4 regions of the Ruegeria sp. CDSB029 genome follow, and region 2 is predicted to be linked to each of the others. Evidence: riboswitches for the same ligand, from Rfam matches in the RefSeq annotation. Region 2 holds a riboswitch; each other region holds the start of a gene.
The links. A riboswitch is a leader RNA that binds a small molecule or an ion and turns the genes downstream of it on or off. The one in region 2 is predicted to bind cobalamin.
Positions count from the first base shown of each region.

Region 1 (7,320 bases), on a different contig from region 2:
GATCCATCCAAGCCAACCACGATTTTATTGAACATGTCGCACTCCCTCCTTTGTGAAGGGTCACTATGGGCGAACTTGCGGCAACTGGCATTGACTCAAATCAACACTCTTCGCTGCAAATTCGAGCGTAGTCGTCCGTCCATTTCCAGAAGATTCACGGTAACCGAACCAACTTTAAGAATCGTTGGAATTGCAAACGGGTCATCCCAAAGAGGCAACAGCACATATTTATTGCGAAAAACCTCCCGCAGACGCTGCTTTTTCCAATGGGTATCAATTTAAGCCCAATGATAAAGATCAAGGGTAATGGCGAGAAGAATTGCAATTATGGACGTGCGTTACAGTTCGTTTGGCGAGGTAGGCAGATTGCCCACGACACGAAACTCAATCTAATTCCTGAGGAGAACAACGATGCCTTCCTCTCCGCTTTGGGTTCGCCCAGTTGCAATAGCCGCAGCACTCTTTGGTCTTCTTACCATTTTCTCCGGCGGAACGGCACTGTTTGGGGGTGCTGCTGCCAAAGCTGCAGTCGGAGATGCAGTTCCATTCGTGCTTTGGTTCAATTTTCTGGCTGGATTTGTCTATTTGATTGGCGCATTCGCAATCTACAAATCCACATTCTGGGCACAACGCATTGCCTGGTTGATTGGCTTATCTACACTATTGGTGTTTGCTGTTCTAATATTAGTGGCTCTTAGTGGAACGCCATTTGAATGGCGAACCGTCGGTGCAATGACCATACGCACTGGATTTTGGCTTGCCATAGCTTTTGTGCTTTCCAGAACAGTATGAGCCAGTCATTTCGACGTCGCGCCTTTACCCAGATTGCTTAGGGAGACCGGCATTTTTGATTGAAATCAAAGGCCGTGGCGAAGAGTTTCGGCATAGTAAGTTCGCTGTTTAGACCGGTTTGCGGGAGCGTCATTATGACAGTACTTATTGCCTACGGAACTATTGAAGGTCAGACCGCCAAGATTTCGCGCTTCATCAACAAAGTCACATTAGGGGCAGGATACGAAACTAGGCTGATCGATATCGACCAACTGGCAGGTCCAGTGTCTTTGGAAGATGTAGACCACGTTATCCTTGCGGCTCCCGTCCATGAACGCCGGCACCCCAAGCCGTTCGAGGAGTTTTTAGAAAGGCACCATGACGCATTATCCTCGCGAAAATCACTTTTGCTTTCCGTCAGTCTAAAAGCTGCTTTTCAGAAAGGTCAGGAGGACGCGCGGGACTATCTTACCGAAATGCTGATGCGGACGAAATTCGAACCAGACGCGACCGCCTTGGTCGCTGGTGCCGTACGGCCTGATAATTACGGGTATTTTGAAAGAGAGATCGTCCAACACGTTGTCATGCTAGGCCAGAAGATTGATCCACGAGATGGCTTGAGAGAATTCACTGATTGGGATGCGTTGAAAACAACAGTAACAGCATTCCTGGACGATTAGGTCTGCCGTCACCTCGGGGAGCATCGAACCAATGACAGAGTTCGGCCGGCCTTTCACTGACTCGGATGAGGGCGCTGGCGTTATCCTTATATCGAGTATCAACGCCAGATCAGGTGTACGATTGCCCAACTGCATTTAACCTATGCCTCAACTCCGCCACAGTTTCCCCCGCGCCCCTATATCAGTTCCCCGCCATTCCCTACCGGGGAGTCGAGACTGGTTATTCGGCCAGGCCGCAGGGGGCCTGACGGCGAATCTAAGGAAATTTCGGGGAGCGCCGGGGAAGCATGGGGAGCCATTCGGGGACCGTTTTGAGGAGGTGACAACAGGGCATTTATTATTAGTATCAATATCTTAAATATAGTTATAAATTTATGGGGAGACTTTGGGATACCCTATAGCGCAGAATGTGAAAAAACGCAGAAATACACTTTTCTAGAATGCTCTAAGGAATCCCCCTCCCCCGCTCCCCGCACTTTGAAAACAGTGCACAACACCGCTGCGTTCATTGCGAAGAATCCGACGGTGTTTGTTCGCCTTCCCTCCCACGTAGTCATCAAAACCGAGCCAAGAACTCATACATTGGTCCACCGAAGAAAATCGCGGGTCCTCCCATGGCATTGTTACGTGGGTTTATTCGCGCCGTGTTCTATTGGCCGGTGCGAAAAAACTCAAAAGTGGGTTTTTGGGTTGGGGTTGTCGTCTTCGGAACAGATTTGCAAGCTTCATCATACCTAGATAGTAACCGCATAGTTTGAAGCTGGAACCAGAAGACGCCCGAGAGCGGCACCCTAGTAGTCAATTTTATAGTTCATGTCGGAAAGTCTTCGATGCGATATCAACAAAACTAGCTAGGTTTCGAATGCCCAAAGAAGATTTTGCGAGTTTCATTGCCAAGCATCGCTTTAAACCACACGATCTTTTTGCATCCGTCTCAAAGGGTGTTACCACACAGGAGTTTCAATTAGCGAAGTGTTTCTCTCAAGTCGACCTACTGAGATGGGACTTTGGAGACGGTCAGCTCGCCGAGTTAAACCGAGCGCTGACGGTCGCAACATATATTGCAGAAAGCAGCACGGATCATCCAGAGGGTTTCGCCGCATACACTTCAAAGCTGCAAGAGGAATCGTGGAATTACGCATTGCGCTTTTCCCCTTACCATAAAGTTCATACCGCACTGGAGAACTTAGAAAGGGTGCATGCCGCAATGCTGGAAGCAAGCCTTGGTTTGAATGCGGCTACGGCAGGGATGGACACCGTTCTTGAGTTCAAGCGCTCAGATAACTCTGCGTATGCTCGAGAACAATCTAAGGCAACATCCAATCTTTTAACATTCTCTGCGCTTTATGCTTCATACGTAGATGTTTGCAGACGTATCCGAAAATACTCCAAGCTGGAAAACAGTGAATCTTACACCCGGGGAATTGGAAGGGTAATCGGGAAGAACTCCGGCGCGCATAGTTTTGCCATGGGTCTAAGGAACTTTATTCTACATCATCATTTGGTGGAGCCTGGCATTACCATTTCGATGGGGGAAAGTCGCACGGTGCGACTGCTACTCGATTCAAACGCTTTGCTTTTCGCAGGTTTCAAGTGGAAAGCGGACGCTCGAGAATACATCCGTTCGAACAAAAAGCTGGATGTACTGAAAACGACCACCACTGTAGTCAAAGACGTTGCTAGACTTGTAAGGTTCCATCGGAAGATCGCAGAGAAACGACTACCGGAGGAAAAGTTCGCTCACGACACTTACCTTCACGAACGAACCAGGTTTAGACACCTCCAGAACGCGACGTTCGATCCGGGAGCAATTGTCAAACGGCGCTCAACTGTTTTAGCACGCGTTGTAAGCCCCAGCATTATGTCGGTGGCTCTAGACAGCTCCATTCCGGATGAAGAATTACGTATACTACTGACTACTCTGGCAAACCGGCATCAGAATCTTTCAAATGACAAAATGGCAGTTGTTGCCGACGAAATCGTGCAGCTATTGAAGCAGCGTTCAAGGTATCCGAACACCGGCTCATATCTTGACGGGCGGAAGGTCGAGTGACGGCGCATTCAGGCTGCGACGCGCCTGAAAGCAATCAGCGTTGCTGTGATCATTGCACCAAAATCCACTTGAACCAAAAATCGAGCATCATCCTTGATGGCGTTAAGCCAATGAACAATTTCAACCAACAATCCCGCAACATTCGCAAGCCCACGTACCGATAAAATTTCACTAAACAATTGTTATTTATTAAGAAATTTAATTCCTTTACGCAAGTTCGAAATTGGTACTCGCCTCCACTTCTTTTCAAACACTTAGCTTTCTGCGCTGCTTTCGCAAATTCGGGCGTATACACTTGGGTATCATGTTCCTACTGGCTTCTGGAACAGCATAACCGTCGCCGTTGATGTCCGGGGTTAAATGTCGAAGCGGTTTGAAAGTAATGCCACACGTGCCAAATCTTTTCCCGCGAACAAACGGCGCGACGCACAATGCGACAGTGGTAGAGGGATGTGCTTTGTCTTTGTCGCGCCTTTGCCCGCTTCCTTAATATTGCCCAAAGGTTCGCACAGAACGCGATTGCCCAAGGCGCGCCTGTTGCGATTGCCGGTCCAGCGATTCCGTTTGCACAACCGCACTACCTGATTGCCAAGCCCGGAAGCGCTCAATCATCCGCGGCTGCGGGGCTGTTTTGCGCCTGGCTTCGTGATCGGATCGCATCGAATGCCGCTGACTGACTTCGGCTGGTCGCTTTTCTGACTTAACCGGTTTTCAATCCTCAGTCGTGCTTGACAAGCCCCCTGCCCGTGCCGCATGTCGCATGCGTTGGTGTCCATCCTCGGATGGATGAAAAGGGAATGTGCCAGCGATGTCATCGCCAAGCACAGCCGCCCCCGCGACCGTGACCGGAGAGGGTGCCCAAAGCCACTGGCCCAATAGGCCGGGAAGGCGGGACATCCGACAGGGCAAACGCTCTGACATCCGCAAGCCGGGAGACCTGCCAGCACCCGAAGTTGAAACCGGGCGGGGTGTTCCGGTGTCGGGTCCATGTCGCACACGTGGCCCGCATGAAACCCCGTCCCCCGTATAAAGGATTTAGGGGGATGAGAGACGTGACCGAGACCGCACCAGTCGAATTGCTGGTCTGCACGACATGCCGCCGTGGGTTGCCCATCGAAGATGACGCTCAGCGACCCGGCACTTTGCTGCACACAGCGCTTGAACAGGCGGGCTTGCCTGACGGCGTGGACCTGAAGCCGGTGGAATGCCTGTCGAACTGTGATCAGGGATGTTCGATCGTTTTGCGTGGTGGCCCGTCCCGATGGACCTTCATTTATGAAAACCTCGACGAGACCGACCACGTCGAGACCATCGTCGAAGGCGTCACCAAATATCTGGCCGCTGAAGACGGTCTGGTGAAATGGCGTGAGCGCCCCGAACATTTCCGCAAAAACTGTGCGGCCCGCATTCCCCCGATTGGAGCCCTGAAATGAGCAATCTCGAAAAACTCCCCGTCACTGTGATCACCGGCTTTCTGGGCTCGGGCAAAACTACGCTGGTCAAGCACCTGATGCAGAACCCGCAGGGCAAGCGTCTGGCTGTGGTCGTCAATGAGTTCGGCGATGTTGGCGTCGATGGCGATATCCTGAAATCCTGCGCCATTCCGGATTGCCCGGCGGAAAACATCATGGAACTGGCCAATGGCTGCATCTGCTGCACCGTAGCCGATGACTTCATTCCGACCATCGAGGCACTGATGGCGCTGGAGCCGCGCCCCGATCACATTCTGATTGAAACCTCTGGTCTGGCGCTGCCGAAGCCGCTGCTGAAGGCGTTCGACTGGCCGGATATCCGTTCTAAGATCACCGTTGACGGCGTGATCGCTCTGGCCGATGCCGAGGCCGTCGCCGCCGGGCGCTTCGCTCCGAATGTCGAAGCCGTGGACGCCCAGCGCCTGGCTGACGACTCGATCGACCACGAAACGCCCCTGTCTGAGGTGTTCGAGGATCAGATCTCGTGCGCCGACATCATCCTGCTGACAAAACCCGATCTGGCGGGCGCCGAAGGTGTGGCGAAAGCCAAAGAAGTCATCGCTGCCGAAGCTCCGCGTCCGCTGCCAGTGGTCGAAGTCGCCGAAGGTGCCGTAGACGTGCGCGTCGTACTGGGGCTGGAAGCCGCAGCCGAAGACGACATGGATGCGCGTCCCAGCCACCATGACGGCCATCACGACCACGAGCATGACGATTTCGAAAGCATCATCGTCGAGTTGCCGGAACAGACCGACGCGGCCCAACTGGTCGCCAATATCGAACGTCTGGCCAATGAGCTGAACATCCTGCGCGTCAAAGGCTATGCTGCTGTTCAAGGCAAGCCGATGCGTCTGTTGGTGCAGGCCGTTGGTGCCCGCGTACGTCACCAGTATGACCGCCCGTGGGAACCCGGTGAAGAGCGCCGTTCGCGTCTGGTGGTCATCGCCGAACACGACGACATCAAAGAGGCCGCGATCCGCGATATCCTCGTGGGCGTGACCGAGGCCGCCGAGTAAGCCATGCACGTCGTCTTCCGCGAAAGCCACGGGCTCGAGGAAACCGAGACCCCGACCGATCTGGGCCAAAGTCCGGCGGATCTGGTGGTGCTGTCCTTTTCGGACAGTGACCTTGGTGCTTTCGCGGCGGGCTGGCATCGCGGTGGCGGGGCCGAAGGGCGAATGCCGACAATGCGGCTGGCCAACCTGACAGCACTGAAACACCCGTTGTCCGTCGACACTTATGTCGAGCAAACGCTCGAGGGCGCCAAGGGCATTCTGATCCGTTTGATCGGCGGCGTGCCTTACTGGTCCTATGGCTTGCAGCAAGTTCTGGCGCTGGCGCAATCCAAGGGGATCGCACTGGCCGTCCTACCTGCCGATGGGCGTGAGGATACGCGGCTGGATGATTACTCCACCCTGCCCGTCTCAACCCTGCGGCGGCTTGCGCATCTGTGTGACACCGGCGGCGAAGTCGCGGCGCAAGCGGCCTTGGCGCAAATGGCGCTTGCGGCGGGGCTTTATGCCGGGCCGGTGATGGGCGCTAAGACCTTGCCAGAGTGCGGCGCGTGGTGCCCGGACCGTGGCGTAATCTCGGTCGAAACAGCATTCTCGAGCGGCGCGAAGCGTATTCTGGTGACTTTCTATCGTGCCTATCTGACATCGGCAGACACTGCCCCGGTCGCAGCCCTGATCCGCCGATTGCGAGAACGCGGCATCGAAGCTGTAGGCATGTTCGCCCCCTCGCTGAAAGCACCTGCAGCCGCCGATTGGCTGCGCGAGAACATCGCCTCCCTTGAACCGTCGGCCATCATCAACGCCACCGCGTTTTCGGGCAAAGGCGCATCCGGCACCTCTCCACTGGACGCCGCCAATGTGCCGGTGTTTCAGGTTGCTCTCGCTACGTCCCGCCGCAAAGCCTGGGCCGAGGCGGAACGCGGTCTTTCGCCTGCTGATTTGGCTATGCACGTTGTCCTGCCTGAAGTGGACGGGCGAATTTCTGCAGGCATTGCTTCGTTCAAGGAACCGGGCAAGCGTGACCCGCATCTGGAGTATTCACGTTTTGCCCACCGGGCTGAACCGGAACGGATCGAGGCCATCATCGACCGTGTCGTCGGCTGGCTGAACCTGAACGACAAGCCCAAAGGGGATCAGGTGCCCGCCTTGGTGCTGTCCACCTATCCCGGCAAGGATTGGCAGATGGCCCATGCGGTAGGCCTTGATGCTTTGGCCTCGGCCGAGGCGATGCTGTCTGACCTGCTGGGCGAAGGGTATGACACCGCACCCGCCGAGCAGATTTCTGATACGCTGCTAGATGCGCGGATTGCGTGGTCGCTTGACGCGTATCTTAA
Region 1 is NZ_JBXWOX010000003.1:78,708-86,027, reverse strand. It holds gene AC2FI8_RS04800 (universal stress protein) at 1-35, opposite strand, end outside; gene AC2FI8_RS04795 (hypothetical protein) at 412-792, shown strand; gene AC2FI8_RS04790 (flavodoxin domain-containing protein) at 927-1,451, shown strand; gene AC2FI8_RS04785 (hypothetical protein) at 2,314-3,504, shown strand; cobalamin riboswitch at 4,254-4,463, shown strand; gene AC2FI8_RS04780 (DUF1636 family protein) at 4,548-4,937, shown strand; gene cobW (cobalamin biosynthesis protein CobW) at 4,934-5,989, shown strand; gene cobN (cobaltochelatase subunit CobN) at 5,993-7,320, shown strand, end outside.
Region 1: another riboswitch for cobalamin. It lies ahead of AC2FI8_RS04780 (DUF1636 family protein); the one in region 2 lies ahead of AC2FI8_RS12570 (hypothetical protein).

Region 2 (7,320 bases):
CGGCTCAACAAACCCTGCCAACAGCGAATACATCCCTTCTGGCCAGCCCGGCGAACGCCCCATCAGAACTGAATCGCCATGGGTAATCAACATGATGACGACCGGATCGGTACGTGGAAAATGCTGTCCACCACAGGACGGACAACTGCGCTGCCACCCCGCCTGCGCAAGTTCACTGGCTGCGCCGCACCGGGCGCAAAACCGATGCGTTTCGTGCCATGCAGTCACCGCCTTGGCCGAGGCCGCCAGTTCGGCGTCACGCGTCGACAAACGGGTCATGATCCGACGCAGTTCGGCAAAGACATGGCCGTGGGGCAAGTCCGGGTGCTGTTGCTCTGACTTATCAATAAAGCCTCCGACACCGGACACGTCCAACCCATCAGCCGTCCAGTCCGAAATATCAAAGGCAAACACAGGCGCGTTGTCTGACAGCCCCAGGAATACAGGCTGCTCGACAGAACCTCCTGGCCCGGTTTCGACCAGCTTATGTGACATCGCGATCAGCCCCAACTGATCCAGCGCCCCACCCTGAACCAAAACCTTACCGCGCCACAACAGCAGGCATTTTGCATCGGGATGCGTTCGCGCCCGCGCGACCGCATCAGCATCTCCACGAATATGCGCCGCACGATCCAGCCCCGAGCTACCAAACGTCACATATTCCGCGTTTTTCATAAGTTATCCTTAGGCTTGCTCCGCATAGGGCTGCCATGTCGGTCAATCAGTTGCAACGGTGTTTCACCCCCAAAATCACAGGTCGCCATCGAATGAACACAGCTAAGCCTTGCAATTCACTGTGATTAATCTTTTTGTTGAAAATGACTAAGACAAAACTGCCAAAAGTAGAAATTTGAAACCTTCCCCTTCTCTGCCATCGCAGACCGTGCAGATCCGAATACTGGCCACCACGGATCTTCATATGAACTTGAGGGGTTTTGATTACTATTCTGACACCCCTGAACCCACAATCGGCCTGACTCGAACCGCCAGCCTGATCCGTGAAGCCCGAACTGAGGCGCAGGCGGAAGGCTCAACCGTGCTGCTTTTTGACAACGGCGATTCGCTGCAGGGAACTCCGGTTGGGGACCTGGCCGCCGAGCAGGCTGATAAGCCGCATGCGCTGATGCAGGCCTTTGGCGCGTTAGAGTATGATGCGATCGGGTTGGGCAATCATGATTTCGGGTTCGGTCAAGATATACTGGACCGCATCCTTTCGCAGGCCCCCTGTCCGGTGGTTTGCAGCAATGTTCATCGCCCGGGTGCCAACGAGGTCTGGCAGGATCAGGCAGTTCTAACCCGCCGGGTTGAGGTCGCGGGGCACCAAGCCTCGCTAACCGTCGGCGTCTTCTCGGTCGTTCCGCCGCAGACCCGGAATTGGGAATCTCATCGGCTGGGTAATGACGTCCGGATAGACGACATTCTGACCTGCGCGCGCATTAAAGTGTCAGAGCTTCGATCCCACGGCTGCGACGTGATCATCGCGCTTGCCCATACGGGGCTGGGGTCCGTCGACCCCGCGCCCGATCTTGAAAACGCGATAATCCCCCTTGCCGCGATTGAAGGCATTGACGCCATCATCGCCGGGCACACGCATCTGACCTTGCCGGGGAAGTCACACGCTGGGCTGGAACACGTCGATGCCACTGGCGGTATGGTGCATGGCACACCTGTTGTCATGCCGGGATCTGCCGGATCTCATCTTGGCGTGATTGATCTGACGCTGTTTGCCTCGGCAGAAAAGGGCTGGTCGGTCGCGGCTCATCGCACTGAACTGCGCCCGGTCTCAGGTGCTGAACCTTCGGCCGAAGACACGCTGTTGGTGGCGCTATTTTCGGATGTGCATTCCGCAACACGAAAACGGGCCGACGAACCGATTGGGCATACGGATCAGCACCTGCACAGCTATTTCAGCTTTTGCGCCAAGGATCGAGGGCTTGCGATGGTGGCCGCAGCACAGGCTTCGGCCGTGCGCCAGATCCTGAAGGGCACACCCCATGAAGCGACACCATTGCTGTCTGCCGTAGCGCCTTCGAAATTCGGCGGTCGCGCCGGGCCTCGCTTTTACTCGGACATTCCTGCGGGCGTAATGCGCATGCGCCACGTGGCCGATCTGAACATCTTTCCAAACGAACTTCGTTCGGTCGCGGTGTCAGGAGAGCACATCAGAGATTGGCTTGAAATGTCTGCGGGCGTTTTCAATCAGGTGAAACCCGGCGCGCAAACTGAATTGGTCAATCCTGATCGAGCCGGACACAATTTCGATGTTCTGTTCGGGCTAAGCTACGTGATCGACCTCAGCGTACCGCCTCGGTTCGATGCGGAAGGGCGACTGGTAAATCCGGCATACCGGCGCATCTCAGATCTTCGTTTCCAGGGCCACGCAGTGACGGCCGAACACCGCTTTGTCGTTGCACTGAACAATTACCGCGCCAGCGGCGGTGGACATTTTCCGTTCATACAAGACGCCGAAGACATCAACGTTCCAGCCTTGCCGATCCAACACGCGTTGAAGGGCTACCTGACCGGTGCAATGCCCACAGAATCGCTGGAACAAGGTCCCTGCCCATTCCGTTTTGCGCCCATGCCAGGGTCCACTGTCCTGTTGAAGACCGGTCCAAAGGCACAGCGTCATCTCGCGGACATCGCAGAGTTCAGCCCAAAGCTGGCTGGCACGGATGCCGAGGGGTTTTTGCACATACAACTGTCACTGTGACGGGTTGTCATCTCTGCGTGTCTTCCCTATATCAAAATTCGAGAGGTTGGCGCGGGCGAGCGCCTCGCCAACCTGGTCAGGTCCGGAAGGAAGCAGCCACAACGAGCCCCGCTTGGGTCGATGTCCAACCTCTCACTTACTTGAACCGCTAGCCGCAGGAGGGCTTTTATGATTGTAGCAAAAACCCTTCAGGCAAAGCGTTTCTGAGGCCGACCCTCACACCTGCCTGAACACATTACCGCTGGATGCGCGACCGCCATCCAGACGGATTGCTGTACCTGAACACAGGCAGAACAATGTCTTTTACACTTTCGGACCTGGGATGGTCCTCACACTTTGCCGCCCAACATGCGGCCAATCCTTCGTGCGTTCCCTTTCGCATCACAGCCGTTCACCGTGATCGTCTGATCGGTGCAAACATCAACGGTGAAACACCTCTGCTCACCCTGGCCCAGCCGACGGGCGACTTCGCCGTCGGCGACTGGGTATTGGCGGATGATCATAACCGCGTTCAACAGCTGCTGGAACGCCGCAGCCTTTTGAAACGCCGCGCCGCCGGAACCGGGGCCCAGGCTCAGTTGATTGCTGCTAATGTGGATGTGCTGTTCATCGTCAGTTCCTGCAATGCTGACTTCAATCTGGCCCGACTGGAACGGTATTTGGCTTTGGCACACCAGGCCGGGTGCTATCCGGTGATCGTTCTAACCAAGGCCGATACCTGCGCCGATCCTGATAATTTCTCCAAAGCAGCCGAGTCGCTGGCTCCGTTTTTGACCGTGCTGGCTATCAATGCTTTGGATGCCCTGGACGTGCAGCAAGTTCTGTCCTGGTGCTCCACCGGGCAGACTGCCGCAATGGTCGGCTCATCCGGTGTCGGCAAGACAACATTGGTCAACGCCATGACGGGCCTGGATGAGGCAACGTCCGGCGTTCGCGCGGACGACGCGCGCGGGCGGCACACGACAACTGCCCGCGCGTTGCATCCGATGCAGAACGGCGGATGGCTGGTCGATACACCCGGCATGCGGGCTTTGCGGTTGCTGGATGCGCAGGATGGCGTCGATGAGGTCTTTTCTGACATTCTGGAATTGGCTCAGACCTGCCGCTTTTCCGATTGTCAGCATCAGGCCGAGCCGGGCTGCGCCGTGCAGGATGCGATTGCAAACGGATCACTGGACACCGAGCGGTTGGAGCGCTGGCGAAAGCTGCGGCGCGAAGATGAAAGGAACTCGGAAACCGTTGCGCAGTCTCGTGCGCGCGACAAGGCCTTTGGTAAGATGGTACGATCGGTGATGCAGGACAAGAAATCCCGCAAAAAGCTGTAAGTACCGGCTCAGGCGATTAACCGGGGCCATATGGCCGCATTTCGGCGCGCAAATGCGCCGATGTGACCGACCTCGGCCAATCCAAAGTCTTTCGGCGACAACTGATGCCGGCGGGCTTTGGGACCGTAAAGATCGGCCAGGCGCCAAACCGCGTTCGGGGGCACCACCTGATCATCGTCCATTGTGAACAGATCGACGGGTGTTTCCGACGCAGCCCAACGGGCGTCTGGAAGGCTTTTGCCGATATCCGGCACATAGCTCAGCGCAGCGGTGCACCATTTGCGCCACTGCCAGTAGACACGTGCCGGAAGGTCCGAGCCGAACCCAAGTGCCTTGCCTGGCAGGTATCCCAATGCCTTAACCAGCAATGGCGGGTGGGCATACCAGAACATTGTCGCCAGTGCGCGATACGGCCAGGGGTGGTCGGATACCGTCACCAAACCTGAACAGACACAGATCATCCGGTCGATCTGCTCAATATCGGGCTGAATTGGCCCCAGCATTCCACCCACCGAATGGCCAATGCTCCACTGCTGGGCGGCGGGAAATCTGCGCCGCATTTCGGCGCGAGCAGCGGGCATGTCGATCAACGCCCAGTCAGCCATCGTGGCCTGCGAATCGCGCAGGCGCCCGTGTAGAGAGTGGCCAAAATCGCGATAGTCATAGGTCAGACAGGCCATACCCTGTTCTTCCACCAACCACCGCGCAAAATGCTGGTAATAGTCGCGCGGTACGCCTGTGGCTGCATGGACTACAACCGCCACATCAGGTGCCGAGGCAGGCATATACAGCCGTGCCGACAGTTCGGCCTCTCCGGCAGAAAACGTGAAATCTTCGGTCAAAACGACCGGAGTGTTGTCCAACATGGTGCCCTCGCAAGCATCTGAACTATTCGGTTCACATATGGCATATCGGCGCTTTTGCGCGACTAGAGTCAACAGATTTTCAAAGTGACCAAGCGTCCACTTGAACGATGGAAAACAGCCCGCTTGACACAAGCCACCTACAACCGCTAGCGATGAGGTGATGGTTCTCGTCCTTATATTGGGGCGGGATGAAAAGGGAACTCGGTGCGGTCCAGCCCGGCAATGCCGGAACAGACCAAGGCCGCGACTGCCCCCGCAACTGTAAGCGGTAAGCAATGCCGAAATACCACTGGCCGAAAGGCTGGGAAGGTCGGCAAAGCAATGACCCGCAAGTCAGGAGACCTGCCATCAAAGTAAAAACCGAAACTCGGGCGGGGTGTCCGGGCAGGTCTTCAGTACGCTGAGTTCCCTGTTCCACGTCCCCCGCTCACCGCGCGGAGGGCGCATTATGATCTGGAAGACAACGACCCACGAATTCACCGCCACCCTGTGCCAGAAAACGGGGAAAACATGCCCCGCATTGGCCCAAATGGCTCGGGCATTGGCCGAGGCGATGGCAACAGCACAACCAATGACGACCAGCGAATTTGAGGTGGACGGCTCCAGCGAACTGACCCATTGCGATGAGGGTTGCACCGCACGGTTTCGCGCCAGCCCGGCCCGGATCAGGGTCTATTGCGGGGCAAACACGGGCGACTCGGCCGACACGTTGGACGAATACGCCGATATGATGTTCAACCCTGACTTTTCCACTCTGCCTGCTGGTGTTTTGGCGGCCTTGCCTTGCGCCATGCTTCAGGCATCGGCCCTTGCACCGCGTCCATCGCATCAGGTTGTTCAACAAGCCACGGCCTGATCCTAGTTCACCGATCGCTCTGGGCCGGTTTCATGGCCCAAGCCATCTGCTCATCCGTTTCCACCGCGCATGGTCGGGCCAAGCGCAGCCGGTTTAGCGCGTGGTTTGGATCTTCACCGCTTTCCACCATGAGCCTCAGCGCGACCATCCCCGACCGCCCACAACCGCCCCGGCAATGCACCAGCACGCGTCCACCGTCGGACAGCACCTGCCGGGCGGCTGCGCTGGCGTCGGGCCAAAGAGTTTCGATTGGCAGGGGCGGCGTGCCAAAATCCTCGACCGGAAGATGCACCCAGGTCGCGGACCTGCTTTGAACGTCTCGACCAAAACCGCCTGCGCCGACCTGCTGCATCTCAGCCTCGGTGGTCATTGAAATCACCAGATCGGGGTTCCAGTCCTGTATCACCCTCAGATCATCCACATACCCACTGCCGCCGCTAGGCAAGGGGGACAGCGCCAAGGTGCCTGTGCCAACAGGCAGCGCGTAGATTGCAAATTTTGCCAAAGCTTATGCTCCTACTGCCACCGGCCCACCAGATTTTGACAGCCTATTTATCCCGCTTACAGACGCTGTCCAAACCGAAATTCCACAAAGCATGCTGTGGACGCGGGCGGCCCGGGTCTCTACGCTGCATTTCTGACACGAATCTGACAGAGCAGACATGACCGAAACGCCCAGCCCCGCCTATCAGGTTCTTGCCCGCAAGTACCGCCCTGAAACCTTTGCAGATCTGGTTGGACAGGACGCAATGGTGCGCACGCTGAAAAATGCGTTCGAAGCGGATCGGATCGCGCAGGCCTTTATCATGACCGGTATTCGCGGCACCGGCAAAACCACCACTGCCCGGATTATCGCCAAAGGTATGAACTGCATCGGTCCCGATGGTGAAGGCAAGCCAACGACCGAACCTTGTGGTCAGTGCGAGCATTGCGTTGCCATCATGGAAGGCCGGCATGTCGACGTGATGGAGATGGACGCCGCCAGCCGCACCGGCGTGAACGATATCCGCGAGATCATCGACAGCGTTCGCTATCGTGCCGCCAGTGCGCGTTATAAGATTTACATCATCGACGAAGTTCACATGCTGTCGACCAGCGCTTTCAATGCGCTGCTCAAAACGCTTGAGGAACCGCCCGAACATGTAAAGTTCATCTTTGCGACGACCGAAATCCGCAAGGTCCCGGTGACAGTGCTGTCGCGCTGCCAGCGGTTTGACCTGCGCCGGATCGAACCCGAAGATATGATCGGTCTGCTCAACAAGATCGCCGCGGCGGAAAACGCACAGATCGCCGAAGACGCGCTTGCTTTGATCACACGTGCGGCCGAAGGCTCTGCCCGCGATGCGACCTCGCTGTTGGATCAGGCGATCTCACATGGTGCAGGGGAAACCAGCGCCGATCAGGTTCGGGCAATGTTGGGCCTTGCAGATCGCGGGCGCGTGCTGGATCTGATGGACATGATCCTGCGTGGCGATGCGGCTGGGGCATTGACTGAGTTGAGCGGCCAGTATGCCGAAGGGGCCGACCCGCTGGCCGTGCTGCGCGATCTGGCCGAGATCA
Region 2 is NZ_JBXWOX010000009.1:49,150-56,469, forward strand. It holds gene nudC (NAD(+) diphosphatase) at 1-675, opposite strand, end outside; gene AC2FI8_RS12550 (bifunctional 2',3'-cyclic-nucleotide 2'-phosphodiesterase/3'-nucleotidase) at 884-2,713, shown strand; RNA gene ffs (signal recognition particle sRNA small type) at 2,753-2,851, shown strand; gene rsgA (ribosome small subunit-dependent GTPase A) at 3,010-4,038, shown strand; gene AC2FI8_RS12565 (alpha/beta hydrolase family protein) at 4,047-4,904, opposite strand; cobalamin riboswitch at 5,049-5,268, shown strand; gene AC2FI8_RS12570 (hypothetical protein) at 5,353-5,760, shown strand; gene AC2FI8_RS12575 (protein-tyrosine phosphatase family protein) at 5,768-6,265, opposite strand; gene AC2FI8_RS12580 (DNA polymerase III subunit gamma/tau) at 6,423-7,320, shown strand, end outside.

Region 3 (7,320 bases), on a different contig from region 2:
CAGCCATGGATTTTGCTTTCATTAGCAATTGCATGCAGCGCCGCGACAGCACAAGACGCCAGCCGCGAAGCATCATCATCTGCCCGAGATGTCAGGATAATCGGTGCCGCAGCACCTATCACAACGCCGGCAGCCTCGGCATGAGAGATATATGTCAGCTGTTTGGCTACCATGTTGCCGGCTTCGATATTCGGAACAACCAGAATGTCTGCGACCCCCGCGACCGGTGAGGTGATGCCTTTTGTCCGCGCCGCGTTCAGATCAACCGCGTTGTCCATGGCCAAAGGACCATCGACCAGCCCGCCGGTGATCTGTCCACGCTCGGCCATTTTCGACAACAGCGCGGCATCGATAGACGACGGTAAATGCGGGTTGATGGTTTCAACCGCTGATAAGACACCAACCTTGGGCATCTCGATGCCAATAGAATGCGCAAGATGGATGGCGTTCTGAACGATATCGGCCTTGGTTTCGAGATCCGGTGCGATATTCACCGCTGCATCTGTAACCATGATGGGTCGAGACATGCCTGGCACGTCCATCACGAACACATGCGACAGGCGTCGCCCGGTCCTCAGGCCGTTTTCGCGGCGCAGAACGGCGCGTAGAAGGACATCTGTGTGCAAGTGACCTTTCATCAACATCCGGGCCTTGCCTTCAACGACCAGCCCGACCGCGCGTTGGGCGGCCACTTCGTGGTCTCGCGCTTCAATGATTTCAACTCCGGACAAATCGGCCCCAAGCTGGGCGGCAGCGGCGGTGATTTTGTCCGGGTCGCCCACCAAAATCGGAGTAATGATGCCGTTTTCCAACGCGAGCAATGCCCCGCCTAGCGAATTCGGCTCTTCCGGGGCGACGATCGCTGTGGGCATCGGGTCCAGAGGACGTGCCTTTTCCAACAAAGCGTCGAAGTGCCGGTGACGCTGAACGATCAGTCCCGGTACCTCGACCGAGTCGAAGGTCAAATGCCGCGATGGTGGCGTGACCTGTACGGTGCCGCTTAGGATCAATGCGTTATCCCCGACCCGGCGCACTTCGGCGGAACAGGTCAGGTCGCCGTCTTCACGCTTTTCTGTAACAGCCACAAAGGCAGTCAGTTCTTCGCCTGCCAAAACCGAAGCATGAAAACTCAGATCCGCCCGACGTGTTTGCGTACCGGCCCCCGGCAAGATGTTCCCAATGACTGCGGCCACCAGACCAGCAGGCCACAAAGCGGGCGCGACAGCCTCGGGGCGCCCATCTCCATCACCGTCATAGGCTGCCAGGTTCAGCGGGTTGTGGTCGCCCGAAGCCGAGGCAAACGCGTACAAGTCGTCCACGGTGCACAATCGGGTGACCTGCGCCTTGTCGCCTACCTTCAGTTGAGAATAGGTTCTGTTTTCTTGAATTTTCATCTTGCCTGGCTTTGTTTTTGAATGTGCGTTCGTCGTTTCAAACATTGGATGTTCGCCCCCCCCGGAACCAGAACATATCCACCTTTGCCCCTACATTTCTGCGATGCAGCGTAGTCAGATCGTTGGCAAATGACAAATGACCTCTGTGCGTAGGGCGCTGAGTATTATCGCTTGACCCAAAATCGGAACTCGGGCAAGCATCACCGCGATGGTTCCCTATGGTTCGCCAAGGGATGAAAAGGGAATACGGTGAGGTTGCCAACAAGCGCCAAGTCCGTGACTGCCCCCGCAACTGTAAGCGGTGAGCGACGCCAAATACCCACTGACCCCAAATGGGTCGGGAAGGATGGCCAAGCCACGACCCGCAAGTCAGGAGACCTACCATCCGATGTTCAACCAACCCGGGGCGGGGCGTCCTGGAAGGAGGCTTTATGACACGTCTAAGACGTGATGACATGATTGGCACCTTCTGTCCGCGCTTGGCAACAGGCGGAGTGGGCCATGTCGATCAGTACTGATCACTTCCTTCTGATTTGCGAGACCTGCGAGGGTTCTGACCGGGCGGGTTCATTGCGCGCTGCGCTTGCAGGCAAGCTTCCATCCAGTTTTGGCATCCGCAGCGTTTCCTGCATGGCCGGTTGCGGTCGACCCACAACCGTCGGGTTTCAGGCAATAGACAAAGCGCAGTACCTTTTCGGTGACATCCAATCGGCTGAGGACGTGGACGCCCTGACCGAATTTGCGCATCAATACCACCGCAGCACCGACGGGTGGACCAACGCATCGCAGCGCCCGCCTGCCCTTCTTGAAAAGACCCTGGCGCGCCTGCCACGGCTAAAACTGGAGACAAGCGCATGACCTGCGGAGCTTTCCTTGAGGCGCGCGGGCTGGAGTTTTACGCCCTGAACGGCGACGTACTGCTGCAAAACGTCAATTTCGAACTGAATGAAGGGGCAACTCTGGCAATTGCTGGCCCAAACGGTGCGGGTAAGACAACGCTGCTGAATCTTTTGTGCGGCGGTGAAGAGATTGTGCTGGGGGACGTTTTGGTAAAGGGGCGCAGCCTTCGGCAGCTTTCGGCGATGGACCGCGCCCGAATGATCGCCGTGGTCAGTCAACAGGAATCGCCGGACGGGCGTTTGTTTCTGCGCGACTACGTGGCCCTTGGGCAAATCCCGATCCGCGCCGATCGATCTGCGGCTGAGCACGCCTTGGAATTGGCCCGAATCCTGAAACTGACCGGACTGGTTGCCCTCGCTGACAAGCGGATGGCCGTATTATCCGGGGGGGAACGCCAGCGCGCTCATATCGCAAGGGCGTTAGCGCAGAACCCGTCGCTGCTGTTTTTGGATGAGCCGACGAACCATCTGGACCCGGACGCCAAGGGACGCATGCTGTCGCTGGTGGCTGAGCTGGGCATTACGGTGGTCATGATCGTCCATGATCTGGTCATGATCCCGGAATTCGCGACCCATGTCGCGTTAATGAAATCCACACGCCTGACCGGTTTCGGCCCAGTGCACGAAGTGCTGACACCCGAAAGGGTCCGTGAAACGTTCGGTGTCGATTTTCTTAGCTTTCAGCATGAAGGCCGCATGATCCCGGCACTGGATATCCGAAGAACCACTACCTCAAACTAGGGAAAGTAACATGAACAAAACTCTCTGGTGCGCTGCACTGATCAGCGGCATTGCAAGTGCCGCAACAGCGCGCGAGATCACCGTCGACAATTGCGGCGAGCCGATGGTGTTTGAAACTCAACCCGAGCGGCTGGTCGTGCACGACATTAACATGACCGACATGGCTTTTGCACTGGGTTTGCAGGACAAGATCGTGGGCCTGACGGGCATCACCGGCTGGTACAAAACCAGCCCCGAGTTTGAAACCTTGCGCGGCGACATCCCGGAACTTGCGCCCAAGTATCCAACAGTAGAAAATCTGGTCGCGGTCGAACCCGACCTTTTCTTTGCGGGCTGGTACTATGGGATGAAGCCGGGCGGTGACGTGACCCCCGACACGCTTGCGCCGTTTGGCATCAAAACGATGATCCTGACGGAAAGCTGCGTACACCTGGATAAGGATCGCCCCGAAGCCAGCATGGATTTGCTGTTCACCGACGTCCTTCGCTTGGGCAAAGTAATGCACGTTGAAGACAAGGCAGAAGAGCTGGTTTCCGGCTGGAAAGAGGAACTGTCCGCGATTCAAACACAGACGGCCGACCTGCCGAAGCCCCGCGTTTTCCTGCTGGACGGCCCCGCCGATGCCCCGTTTACGGCTGGTAAGTTTGCCATTCCCGACGCGATGATTGCTGCCGCTGGCGGCGAGAACGTCACCCATGACATGGACACCAGCTGGGGACGTTCCTCGTGGGAGGCTGTTGCCGCTTCGAACCCGGAATTCCTGGTTTTACTTGATTATCAAACTGGAAATGGCGCCGCAGATACCTTCAAGTTCCTAAAGGACCATCCCGTGATGTCTCAGACGGACGCGGTCAAGAACGAACGCTGGATTGGTCTGCGCTACGAGGAACTGACACCCGGACCGGCAAATATCGAAGCAATTTCGAAGATGGCCAAAGCCATGCACCCGGGCCTGAACTGATATGGGCCGACTTGGCCTTACACTCTTGCTGGGGGCGGCTGTATTGGCCGCCCTTTTGCTAACCTCGACGGTCTACGGGACCACATCCATTCCGGCCTCTGACGCACTGGCGGGTGTCTTATTGGGCACGGGGATGGTGGAAGGGGAAATGTCTCCGCTCCACCGCATCGTGTTTGACCTGCGCTTACCACGCGCGCTGTTTGCCGCCGTGATCGGTGCCGGGCTGGGCATCGTCGGCGTTGTCCTGCAAACCACCACACGCAACGATCTGGCGGACCCGTTTCTGTTCGGCCTGTCCTCTGGCGCTGCGGCGGGAGCAGTCTTTGTCATTACAGTAACCGGAGATGTGCTGGGCTTTTGGACCCTGCCACTGGCCGCGTTTTTTGGAGGGCTTGTCGCGTCAGGCATTGTGCTGGCTTTGGTTCATGGGCTGCGCACAAGCGCGCCCGAAAAACTGATCCTCGCGGGGCTTGCAGTTTCGTTTTTGTTTTCAGCTATTACCAATTATCTGATTTTCGCGGGCGACAGCCGTGCGGCCCATTCTGTTATCTTTTGGATGCTTGGGGGTTTGGGTCTTGCCCGGTGGGAGACATTCCCTCTGGTCTGCGCAGGTTTAGCATTGATCCTCGCCTATGCGATGTACCGCAGCCGCTGGCTTGATGCGCTGCTGACTGGTGATTTGACGGCCGCCACCCTAGGTGTGCCCGTTCAAGGCTTGCGGTTCCGGATGTTCTTCGTGGCCGCTCTTGCGACTGCTGTGTTTGTGTCCGTTGCGGGTGTGATCGGTTTTGTCGGCTTGATGGTTCCCCACATCGCGCGCGGTATCGCAGGGCCATTGCACAGCCAGCTTGTGCCTACCGCCGCCATTGTTGGGGCAGCGTTGCTTACAGGATCGGATATACTGAGCCGTCTGTTGCTTGCCCCGCAAGAGCTGCCTGTTGGTATTGTCACGACATCGCTGGGATCGGTTTTTGTCTTTCTTCTGTTGATCCGAACCGCTCGACCTCGGCGCTGATCGCCAAAGGTCGCATAGGTGCAAAAGTTAAAGTTTCCCAAATGACTAATAATAATCGGGCAAAATGACCTAAATCAAAAAAGAACCCCACAGATCACGGTATGCGATACACTCGATTACAGGAATCGAGTGTAGCCAGGTCGCATGCAATGCAACAATTGACCAGCCGACGCGCGTTTCTAAGCGCCAAAATTAGACCAGAGGACGGCAATATCGCCAGACCTCCGGGCTCGGTTGAGCTGTGCTTTGTTGAAACATGCAGCAAATGTGGTGATTGCGCAGATACTTGCCCCGAGGATGCGATCATCATCGGGGCAGATGGATACCCCCGGTTCCAGCCAACTGATAATCCCTGCACCTTCTGCGGTGACTGCGCCCGGATTTGTCCAACCGAAACGTTAATGTTTGACCGTTTGCCAGATTGGCCATGGCGCGCCGCGCTTACAGCGGCCACGTGCCTATCCATGAACGGCGTCAGTTGTCGCATCTGTCAGGACAATTGCGAACAAGGCGCGATCCGCTTCAAACTGATGACCGGTGGCCGCGCAGAGCCAGTGCTTGACCTTGATACATGCAACGGCTGCGGGATTTGCCCAAGTTTATGTCCCGCCGATGCCATTGCGCTTGAACGCCAATCTCAACCACAAATGGAAACTACTCAATGAACATCTGCGGTTGTCTTGCCCATGTCGCACCTGATCACACAAGCGCAGCAGCGCGGGTGATGAGGGACACACCGGGTGTCGAAATTCACGCCGAAACAGACGATGGGCGATTTGTTGTCGTTGTCGAAGACACGCCATCACGCCTTGCGTCCGAGATCATCATGGATCTGCACCAGATCCCGGGCGTCATCTCACTGACACTGACTTATCACCATTTCGAGGATCCCGCGGACGCCCGTCCGCAGCCCGATGCCCCAAGCCCAACCCCCAGCCGGAGGCCCACGCAATGACACATTCTGAATCCCGTCGGACTTTTCTCAAGGCCTCTGCGGCCGCAGCAACGGCGTCAGCCGCTGGTATTCCGCTGGCGGCCGGTCAAGCCAATGCCCAGGCCGGAGCGCCGGACATCCGGTGGGACAAGGCGGCTTGCCGGTTCTGTGGTACAGGCTGCTCTGTTCTGGTTGGCACCAAAGAGGGTCGCGTCGTTGCGACGCAAGGCGATCCTGACGCGCCTGTGAACCGCGGGCTGAACTGTATCAAGGGCTATTTCCTGTCCAAGATCATGTACGGCAAGGATCGACTGACCACGCCTTTACTGCGCAAGACCAACGGCGAATACGACAAAAACGGCGAGTTCGAGCCGGTCAGCTGGGACGAAGCGTTCGATGTCATGGCCGCAAAATGGAAAGAGGCGCTGGCCAAGAAAGGCCCGACCAGTGTCGGCATGTTTGGTTCCGGCCAATGGACGGTTTGGGAAGGCTATGCGGCCTCCAAACTGATGAAAGCCGGGTTCCGGTCTAACAATATCGACCCCAACGCACGACACTGCATGGCATCAGCCGTTGTAGGCTTCATGCGGACGTTCGGCATTGATGAGCCGATGGGGTGTTATGACGACTTTGAGTACGCGGACACCTTCGTGCTGTGGGGCTCGAACATGGCTGAGATGCACCCGATCCTGTGGTCGCGCCTGACAGACACGCGCCTGACCAAGCCGGGATGTGAGGTGCATGTGCTGTCCACTTTCGAACACCGCTCGTTCGAACTGGCGGACAACGGCATTGTTTTTGAACCGCAAACCGATTTGGCGATCCTGAACTACATCGCCAACTACATCATTCAAAATGGCGCGGTAAACGAAGACTTCGTCAAGAATCACGTCAACATCACCAAAACCGCCACCGATATCGGCTATGGCCTGCGCGACACCAACGCGCTGCAACAAGAAGCTGAAAATCCGAACTCGGGCAAGATGGATCCGATCAGCTTTGAAGAATACGCCGAAGCCGTCGCGCCCTACACGCTGGAATATACCTCTGAACTGTCTGGTGTCCCTGCAGACAAGCTGGAGAAACTGGCCCAGCAATATGCCGACCCCAACCGTAAAGTGATGAGCTTGTGGACCATGGGCTTCAACCAGCACACCCGTGGGTCCTGGGTGAATTCGCTGATGTATAACGTGCACTTGCTGGTGGGAAAGATTTCCGAACCCGGAAACTCACCGTTCTCGCTGACGGGTCAACCGTCGGCCTGTGGTACGGCGCGTGAGGTGGGGACCTTTGCCCACCGTCTGCCGGCGGACATGGTTGTTACGAGTGATAAGCACCGCGAAATCTGCGAAACCGCATGGAACATCCCCGAGGGC
Region 3 is NZ_JBXWOX010000005.1:151,008-158,327, forward strand. It holds gene AC2FI8_RS08090 (acetate/propionate family kinase) at 1-7, opposite strand, end outside; gene AC2FI8_RS08095 (bifunctional enoyl-CoA hydratase/phosphate acetyltransferase) at 1-1,394, opposite strand, end outside; cobalamin riboswitch at 1,589-1,794, shown strand; gene AC2FI8_RS08100 (DUF1636 family protein) at 1,896-2,252, shown strand; gene AC2FI8_RS08105 (ABC transporter ATP-binding protein) at 2,249-3,034, shown strand; gene AC2FI8_RS08110 (ABC transporter substrate-binding protein) at 3,045-3,995, shown strand; gene AC2FI8_RS08115 (FecCD family ABC transporter permease) at 3,997-5,010, shown strand; gene AC2FI8_RS08120 (ferredoxin-type protein NapF) at 5,160-5,675, shown strand; gene AC2FI8_RS08125 (chaperone NapD) at 5,672-5,965, shown strand; gene napA (nitrate reductase catalytic subunit NapA) at 5,962-7,320, shown strand, end outside.
Region 3: another riboswitch for cobalamin. It lies ahead of AC2FI8_RS08100 (DUF1636 family protein); the one in region 2 lies ahead of AC2FI8_RS12570 (hypothetical protein).

Region 4 (7,320 bases), on a different contig from region 2:
TTTGTTTTGGGGCCGGGCCGCCGTCGTGACGGAAGTACTGTTACATCCGGCGCGCATTTCCCTGATCTAAACTTCGGATGACCGCAAACGCCGGGGTAATCGGATCGAGACTATTGTCGGGAGGCTGAGGAAATGGCACCACCCGGCAACTCGATTTGGAAGAAGGCCATCGCTCTCATTTTAGACTTTAAAGCCGCACATATCTGTTTCTTTTGATCAGGACAGAACATGCGAAGACCCAGCGTTAGAAAAAGATCTCAAACGCTGGATGGTCTTTCATCAATAAAGCAAAGAATTGGGCTCCGGCTTGGGTAATATGCACTCGGTCCGCAGAAATAATGTCTCCATTTTGATCGAAAACATGGATCTGATTCCCATTTGTGGTCGCGTAGCTGATGATATCGACATACAAACCAGCCGGTATGACCGACGCATTCTGCCTGTTTGCCTCAACTATTTCTTCGAATACCTTCGTCGTATAGTTTGGCCGACCATATCTGGGCAGTAAGGTGAATGCATTGAGATTGTAACCAAAGTGTTTGGGGCCGACGAAGACGATATTGTGTTGCGCGGCAAGCCCGTTTTCAAGAAAGAGTTTGCAAGCGCCAGAAAGGTTGACGATTGGCAAGAAAGTCGCGTCAGCATTTTGTATCAAAGATTTTGTGTCATCGTCCCAAAGCCTGGGCTCGCAAACATTGAGCGCGTCGCGATAAATTAGATTTGCATCCTTCATTATGCCCATCTCAATGAGAATATTCGCAAAATCACGGGCCTGACTGTTTCCGACAATCAAAACGTTGATGCCGCTGTTCGTATCAAACTTATCTGCGTCGTATTGGCTGATGCGGTGATTATACCAAATGTGCATCCCCGCTGCGACCTCTCGATCCGTGTCGAAAACGCGTGTAGGGAAGCCTTGGCCGAGATACAGCGAAAGCCCAACAGCACACAGCGTTGCGGTCACTGCGGTGCACGAAACAACAAGGCGTGAAAGAGAGATCGCGTTTTTGTTGCGAAACGGTTGTTCGACAAAACGCCAGGTCAGATAGGACAAAAGGAATGCAAATGGTATCAAGCTGGCAAGAAAATACGGGCTGGGTTCCTCAAAGCTCGCAATGCGCGCAAATGCGAAAATTGGTTGGTGCCAGAGATACAGGCTGTAGCTGATCAGGCCAATGCCAACCAGAATTCTGATGCTCAGCAGTTTGGCGACAAAAGTGCCTTCCTTTGCATAGAGGAGAACGAGCAAAGACCCGACGACCGGAACGGCTGTCAGGTATGACGGGTGTTGCATGGTCCCGTCAAAGATCACCATAGATGCAATCACCGCTATAAGGCCAAGTAGCGAAAGACTGTTGCTCGCTCTAACCTTGCGCTTATTTTCCCAACATGCCCCCAATGCACCGAATCCGAGTTCCCAGGCGCGTGTATGCAGAAGATAAAATGTGCTCTCCGGGTGGGTTTGAACCAACAGTACGCTCGCCAGGAAACTGGACCCGATGATAGCCCAAACCAGCAGATCCGTTCTGTGTTTAAGTACCGGGTACAGGGCCATAAGCAAAAGCGGAAAAACTATGTAAAACTGTTCTTCAACTGCCAGGCTCCATGTGTGAACCAGAGGTTTGAACTCGGACGCGAGGTCCCAGTATCCACTTGTTAGCGTGAGAAGAACATTATTCAGAGAGAACATCGTGGCCACGACACTCTGGCCGAAGTTTTCCAGTGGATCGGGCAGCATGGTAAACCAAGCGATAGGAATACACACCAGTACGACGACACTCAGGGCAGGCAAGATCCGTCGGGCCCGACGCTCGTAGAACTTCAAAAGAAAGAAGCTATTTTTTCCAAGATCATCAAGGATAATAGAGGTTATTAGATATCCGCTGATAACGAAGAAAACGTCTACGCCTAAAAAACCTCCACTGAACAGGCTTATGCCGGAATGAAAAAGAACCACTGGTAAAACTGCAATGCTGCGAAGGCCATCAATTTCTTTCCGTTACAGCATTTAATCAAAACCCACTCTTGTATTTTGTGCTCGGGCCTGTGAGCTTTCGAAGCGTATCTGTCGTCAAGAGTGTGTCGAGGAACTTTGAGCCGCCGCAGCCAATCGAACAAAGTATTGGCAGGTTTATACGTTCCGGTCGTTGCAAGATCCAGGCTGAAACCTTCTGAGTGAGCCCCGCGAAGTCACTGCCATTGCTAGCACCCTTATCGTAGAATTTTTTTGGCTGATTGGAGCCTGGTACAAATTGCCATCACCGATTGGTTCGCGCTCTTGTCGAATCAAATCAATTCGTATTTGGTCCACGTGATGGTTCCCGACTGTATTCTGCGGTCAGGGATAAAAGGGAATACGGTACGGATCTGTAAAAAGGCCAATTCCGTGACTGCCCCCGCAACTGTAGGCGGCGAGCGACCCGAGATCGTCCACTGGGCAATGGCCTGGGAAGGATCGGGATAGCTTTGACCCGCAAGTCAGGAGACCTGCCATCCGAAATTGATGAACCTGGGCGGGGTGTCCCAGAGGGAGATGACAATGTTTCAAGCGGTCCGTACCGTGCACGAACTTGCGCTCGCTTTGCCCCTGTCCGAACACAGGAGGCGTTGCCGTTGTCATTGCAAAAAGCTGACACCCAAAGGGGTAAGTGCTTGACGGAATTCAGTGTTCCGGTGCTGGTCGCGGGGGCTCTGGCGCTGTCGGCGATCTTGTGGCTCGCGATTTACGCGGTGATTTGATGTCGGCCGTTTTACAAATCCGCGATCTGACGTTGGGCTACCGCGACCTGACATTGTTTCACCGCCTCTCCATGGATATCGCGGCTGGGACAACCCTGGCCGTTCTTGGTGCGAACGGGTCGGGCAAGAGCACTTTTGTAAAGATGCTGCTGGGCTTGATGGATCCGCTTTCGGGCAGTTTGACTTGGCCGCAGGGCCGTCCTGGTGACATCGGTTACCTGGCGCAGATGACCGAATTCGACCGCCGATTTCCCATCCGTGTGAGGGATCTTGCCGCGATGGGGGCCTGGCGCGGCTTTGGTTATCGTACCGGGCTGGACGCCGCGGCGCGTGACCGGATGGCCGCCGCGCTGGATGAGGCCGGGGTACTGGATATCGCTGACCGGCCTCTGCATATGCTATCGGGCGGGCAACTGCAGCGCGCGCTGTTCGCGCGGGTTATCATGCAGGACGCGCCGCTGATCCTGCTGGATGAACCGTTTGCCGCAGTCGACCAAAGTACCGAAGCACATCTGTTGTCGATTATCCGCCGATGGCGCGATGAGGGGCGCGCGGTGGTTTTGGTGGTGCACGATCTTTCCTCAGTGCTGGATTATTGCAGCCACGCGCTGCTTTTGGGCGGGCAAGAGGCGACCCACGGACCGGTGTATGACGTTCTGACACCAGACCGGCTGGTTGCACAAGGATACCTCTCGGAAAGTCAGGCGTCCTGGATGTTCCGTGGCACCCATTCAACACCGGAGCACGCCAATGTATGACCTGATCGTCGAAATGTGGAGCTTTGCCTTCATGCGTCGCGCTTTTGTGGCAACCACGGTTTTGTCGGCTTCGGTCGCGCCGGTGGGGGCATTTCTTGTTCTGCGTCGCCTATCGCTGGCTGGTGAGGCCATGGCCCATGCGATTACGCCAGGCATCGTCATCGGCTTTGTCACGGCGGGCTTGTCAGTCATGTCACTGCTGGTCGGAGGGCTTATCGCGGGTGTTGGCGTCGCCATTTTGACCGCCTTTCTTGCACGCCGGACAATCCTGCGCAGCGATGCCAGCCTTGCCTCGCTGTATCTGATCGCATTGGCGGTAGGTATCTTTATCCTGTCTGCAGCAGGGTCCGCAGTTCCACTAAAAAGCTTCCTGTTTGGATCAATCCTTGGGATCGACGACGCGTCGATGGTCCTTGTCGGCGGGGTGGCGACAGTAACATTGCTGGCATTCGCCGTTCTGCTTCGTCCGCTGATTGTCAGCACCTGTGATCCGGTTTTCTTCGAAACTCAAACGCGCCGGCCGTGGTTGGTAGATCAGGGTTTTATGCTGCTGTTGGTTCTGAACCTGCTGGCCGCGTTCAAAACACTGGGAACGTTGATGGCCGTTGGCCTCATGATCCTGCCTGCGACCGCCGCGCGCTATTGGGCCAGTACGATCACCGGGCAACTGGTCCTGGGCTTTGTGTTTGCCTTGTCCAGCTGCTGGATCGGCCTGACCCTGTCCTACTTGTTCCCGGACACGCCGTCCGGCCCGGCGATCGTTTTGGTTGCCGGTGGGTTCTTTCTGTTCTCGGCCATTTTCGGTCCCCTTGGTTTTGGCAGACGGATGCGCAAACCGTCTGTTTCCAAAGACATCCCCATTGCCCAAATTCAACAAGAAGAGAGAGCACAATGACTCTTGTGAAGTCACTCTATGCCGGCATCGCCTCTGTGTCGTTTGCTTTGGCTGCATTGCCGACTGTTGCGGCAGAAGACAACGTCAAGATCGTCGCCAGCTTTTCGATCCTCGGCGACATGGTTGAAGAAGTCGTGGGCGATCTGGCCACAGTTACGACAATCGTGGGTCCGGATGCGGATGCGCATGTGTATCAGCCTTCGGTTGCAGATGCGAAGGCCGTTGCCCAGGCGGATATCATCTTTGTCAACGGTCTGGGCTTTGAGACATGGTCCGATACCCTAATCGCTGAATCGGGCACTGACGCAACCGTGCACGTTGCCACCGACGGCATCACGCCTGTCACAGTCGAGGGCAAAATCGACCCCCACGCCTGGAATTCGCTGTCGAATGGCATGATTTACGTGACCAATGTCGCCGACGTGATGACAGAGGCGATGCCCGAGCACGCCGAAGAAATCGCTGCCAATGCCGCGGTCTATATCGCGCAGCTTGAGGCGCTGGATACAGAAACCAAGGCAAAGCTGGCAGGTCTGCCCGCCAATCGCCGCACGGTTGTGACCGCACATGACGCATTTGGATATTTGGCAGACGCCTACGGCCTGACTTTCCTTGCGCCGGTTGGCATCGACACCGAGGCAGAGCCATCAGCCAAGGATCTTGCTGTTCTGATTGACCAACTGAAGGCGGATGGTGCTGCCGCGTTGTTTGTTGAAAACATCACAAGCCCCACTTTGATTCAGCAGATCTCGGATGAAACTGGCATCGTGATTGGTGGACGGCTGTTCTCGGACGCCTTGTCGGAACGGGGTAGCCCTGCCACCAGCTACCTTGCGATGTTCCAGCACAATCTGAACACTCTGCTGAATGCACTTGGGAACGCAACCGCAAGCTAATTGGTCTTCAGGCACGAGGCGGTGCTTGAGCCGCCGCCTCATACGGTGCTTTGGAACACTGGGTTTTGGGAAAACGTCGCTTAGTCCGGCTTCCAGCCGTCTTCGTATTCTCCCAAAGTACGGGAAAGATCCAATAGCGAGGCGAAAAATCTTGCGTAAACGTCCCGTGACATCATCGTCTTGTTGTCATCCAACACCTGCAAAAGATCGACAACGCCCGAGGCAAAGGCGTCATAGACCAACTGGTCCGCAGGCGTGGGGTCCAAGGTCCATATGTCATGCGTGTTATAATACCCTGCGGGTTGGGGGTCGTCGTCTATCATGTGTCCGCCTCATTTTGATGCCGCACATGTAAGTGAGAGGAAGGCGAACGCTAGTGATGTGGCGGAAAGTCACAAGTTTTTGGCGGTACCAAAAACGCGACCCCAACCTTGCGTCTCAGTGCTGATAGGAAGTGAAAAGCTTCGCTTCGACCACAACCGGCATGCATTGTGTCGACCGAGAAGTTGTCAGGGTTTCGAATGTTCGCTCTGCAATACTTCCAGAAACAGTTTGGTCACCCGCGTCGGTTCAGGTTGCTTTCTGGTCACTGCAGCAAACCGGGTTCGATATTGCGTTTCGTCCGGCAACACCATCCGCATCTTTTCCTGGTCCACAAAATCCTGCGCAAGATGATCAGGCAAATAACCTATGTACCGCCCCGACAAGATAAGTATGGCCAGCGCCTGCTCGCTTTGAACTTTTGCTGAACGTTGAAAGCCCAGTTGCTGACCGACAATGAGGTTCGGAGAGTTCACGCTGAGCCCAACATAATTGTACCTGAGTAGGTCACTGGTCCTGAGTTCCCGGTCCGGTATTTCGAACAGGGGGTGTTCCCGGCCGCAATACAGGAACATGTTCTCGCCATATAACGGCGCATAGTTCAGACTTGTCGAAGGGCGATGCAGCGCAATAATCCCGATGTCGAGCTGACCGCTGATAACCATGGTTTCGATCACGTTTGGCGGCTCAAGGGACAATTCGATCTGAACCGAGGGGGCGGCTTCGTTGAACCGATGAATGGCACGGGCAAGCCGGGAATCCGGGTTTGATGCACATTGATCAAACAGCGAAATGCGGATCGTTCCCCCCAACTGTTCCTTGATCTCGCTGACCTCGTTTCGAAATTGCGACACGGACACAAGCAGGTGATCTGCTGCCTGCAGCACTTTTGCGCCGTCTTCGGTCAGGGCGAAACCCGCTGGGCCGCGCGTACACAGCTTCAGGCCCAATCGCAGTTCCAGATCAGTAATATGCTTGGAAATCGTCGATTTGCCGATATTCAGCTCAACTTCGGCCGCAGACAGACCACCACTTTCCACAACCGTCTTGAAAACGCGCAGCAATCGGATGTCGCTGTCGCCGATGCGTGAGGCAACCATTTTCTACCCAATTCGTAAGGTTCGATATATATGAAACCTATCGCGCAAAGAATGGCAACATAGAAACACATTTCACGAGCTACTCTGAAAAAGCCGAGGTAGAATCGGACTGGCCATCTCTCCCCAGGTCAGCGCGCACCTCGAAACATGATAAAACTGGGAGGACATCTATGTCATTCATCAAAAAGCTTGGCACCATGACTGCTGCCGTTTCGGTCGCAGCCCTGATGGTTGCGGGCGCAGCCGACGCGAAAAACTTCAAGATTGCTGTAGGCGATAGTGCAGGCAGCGCACAAGAAGCCCTTGGCTTGGCTTTCGTTAAGGCACTCGAAGAAAAATCGGGTGGCGCACACACAGCTACACTGTTCCTGAACGGTCAGCTGGGTTCCGAGCAGGACACCGTCAACGAGGCCGCAATCGGCACGCTGGACATGTCGCTGCTGGCGATCAACAACATCACGCCGTTCTCGCCTTCGGTTGGTGTGTTCACTCTGCCTTATGTGATCCTGTCCCTGGAAGATGCTGAAAAGCTGACCCAAGGCCCGATCGGTCAGGAACTGGTGGAAAACACCATTCGTGACGCAGGTGTGCGCATCATCGGCTGGACCTAC
Region 4 is NZ_JBXWOX010000030.1:19,503-26,822, forward strand. It holds gene AC2FI8_RS22655 (acyltransferase family protein) at 245-1,990, opposite strand; cobalamin riboswitch at 2,299-2,509, shown strand; gene AC2FI8_RS22660 (metal ABC transporter ATP-binding protein) at 2,739-3,497, shown strand; gene AC2FI8_RS22665 (metal ABC transporter permease) at 3,490-4,392, shown strand; gene AC2FI8_RS22670 (metal ABC transporter solute-binding protein, Zn/Mn family) at 4,389-5,288, shown strand; gene AC2FI8_RS22675 (hypothetical protein) at 5,369-5,611, opposite strand; gene AC2FI8_RS22680 (LysR family transcriptional regulator) at 5,798-6,709, opposite strand; gene AC2FI8_RS22685 (TRAP transporter substrate-binding protein) at 6,880-7,320, shown strand, end outside.
Region 4: another riboswitch for cobalamin. It lies ahead of AC2FI8_RS22660 (metal ABC transporter ATP-binding protein); the one in region 2 lies ahead of AC2FI8_RS12570 (hypothetical protein).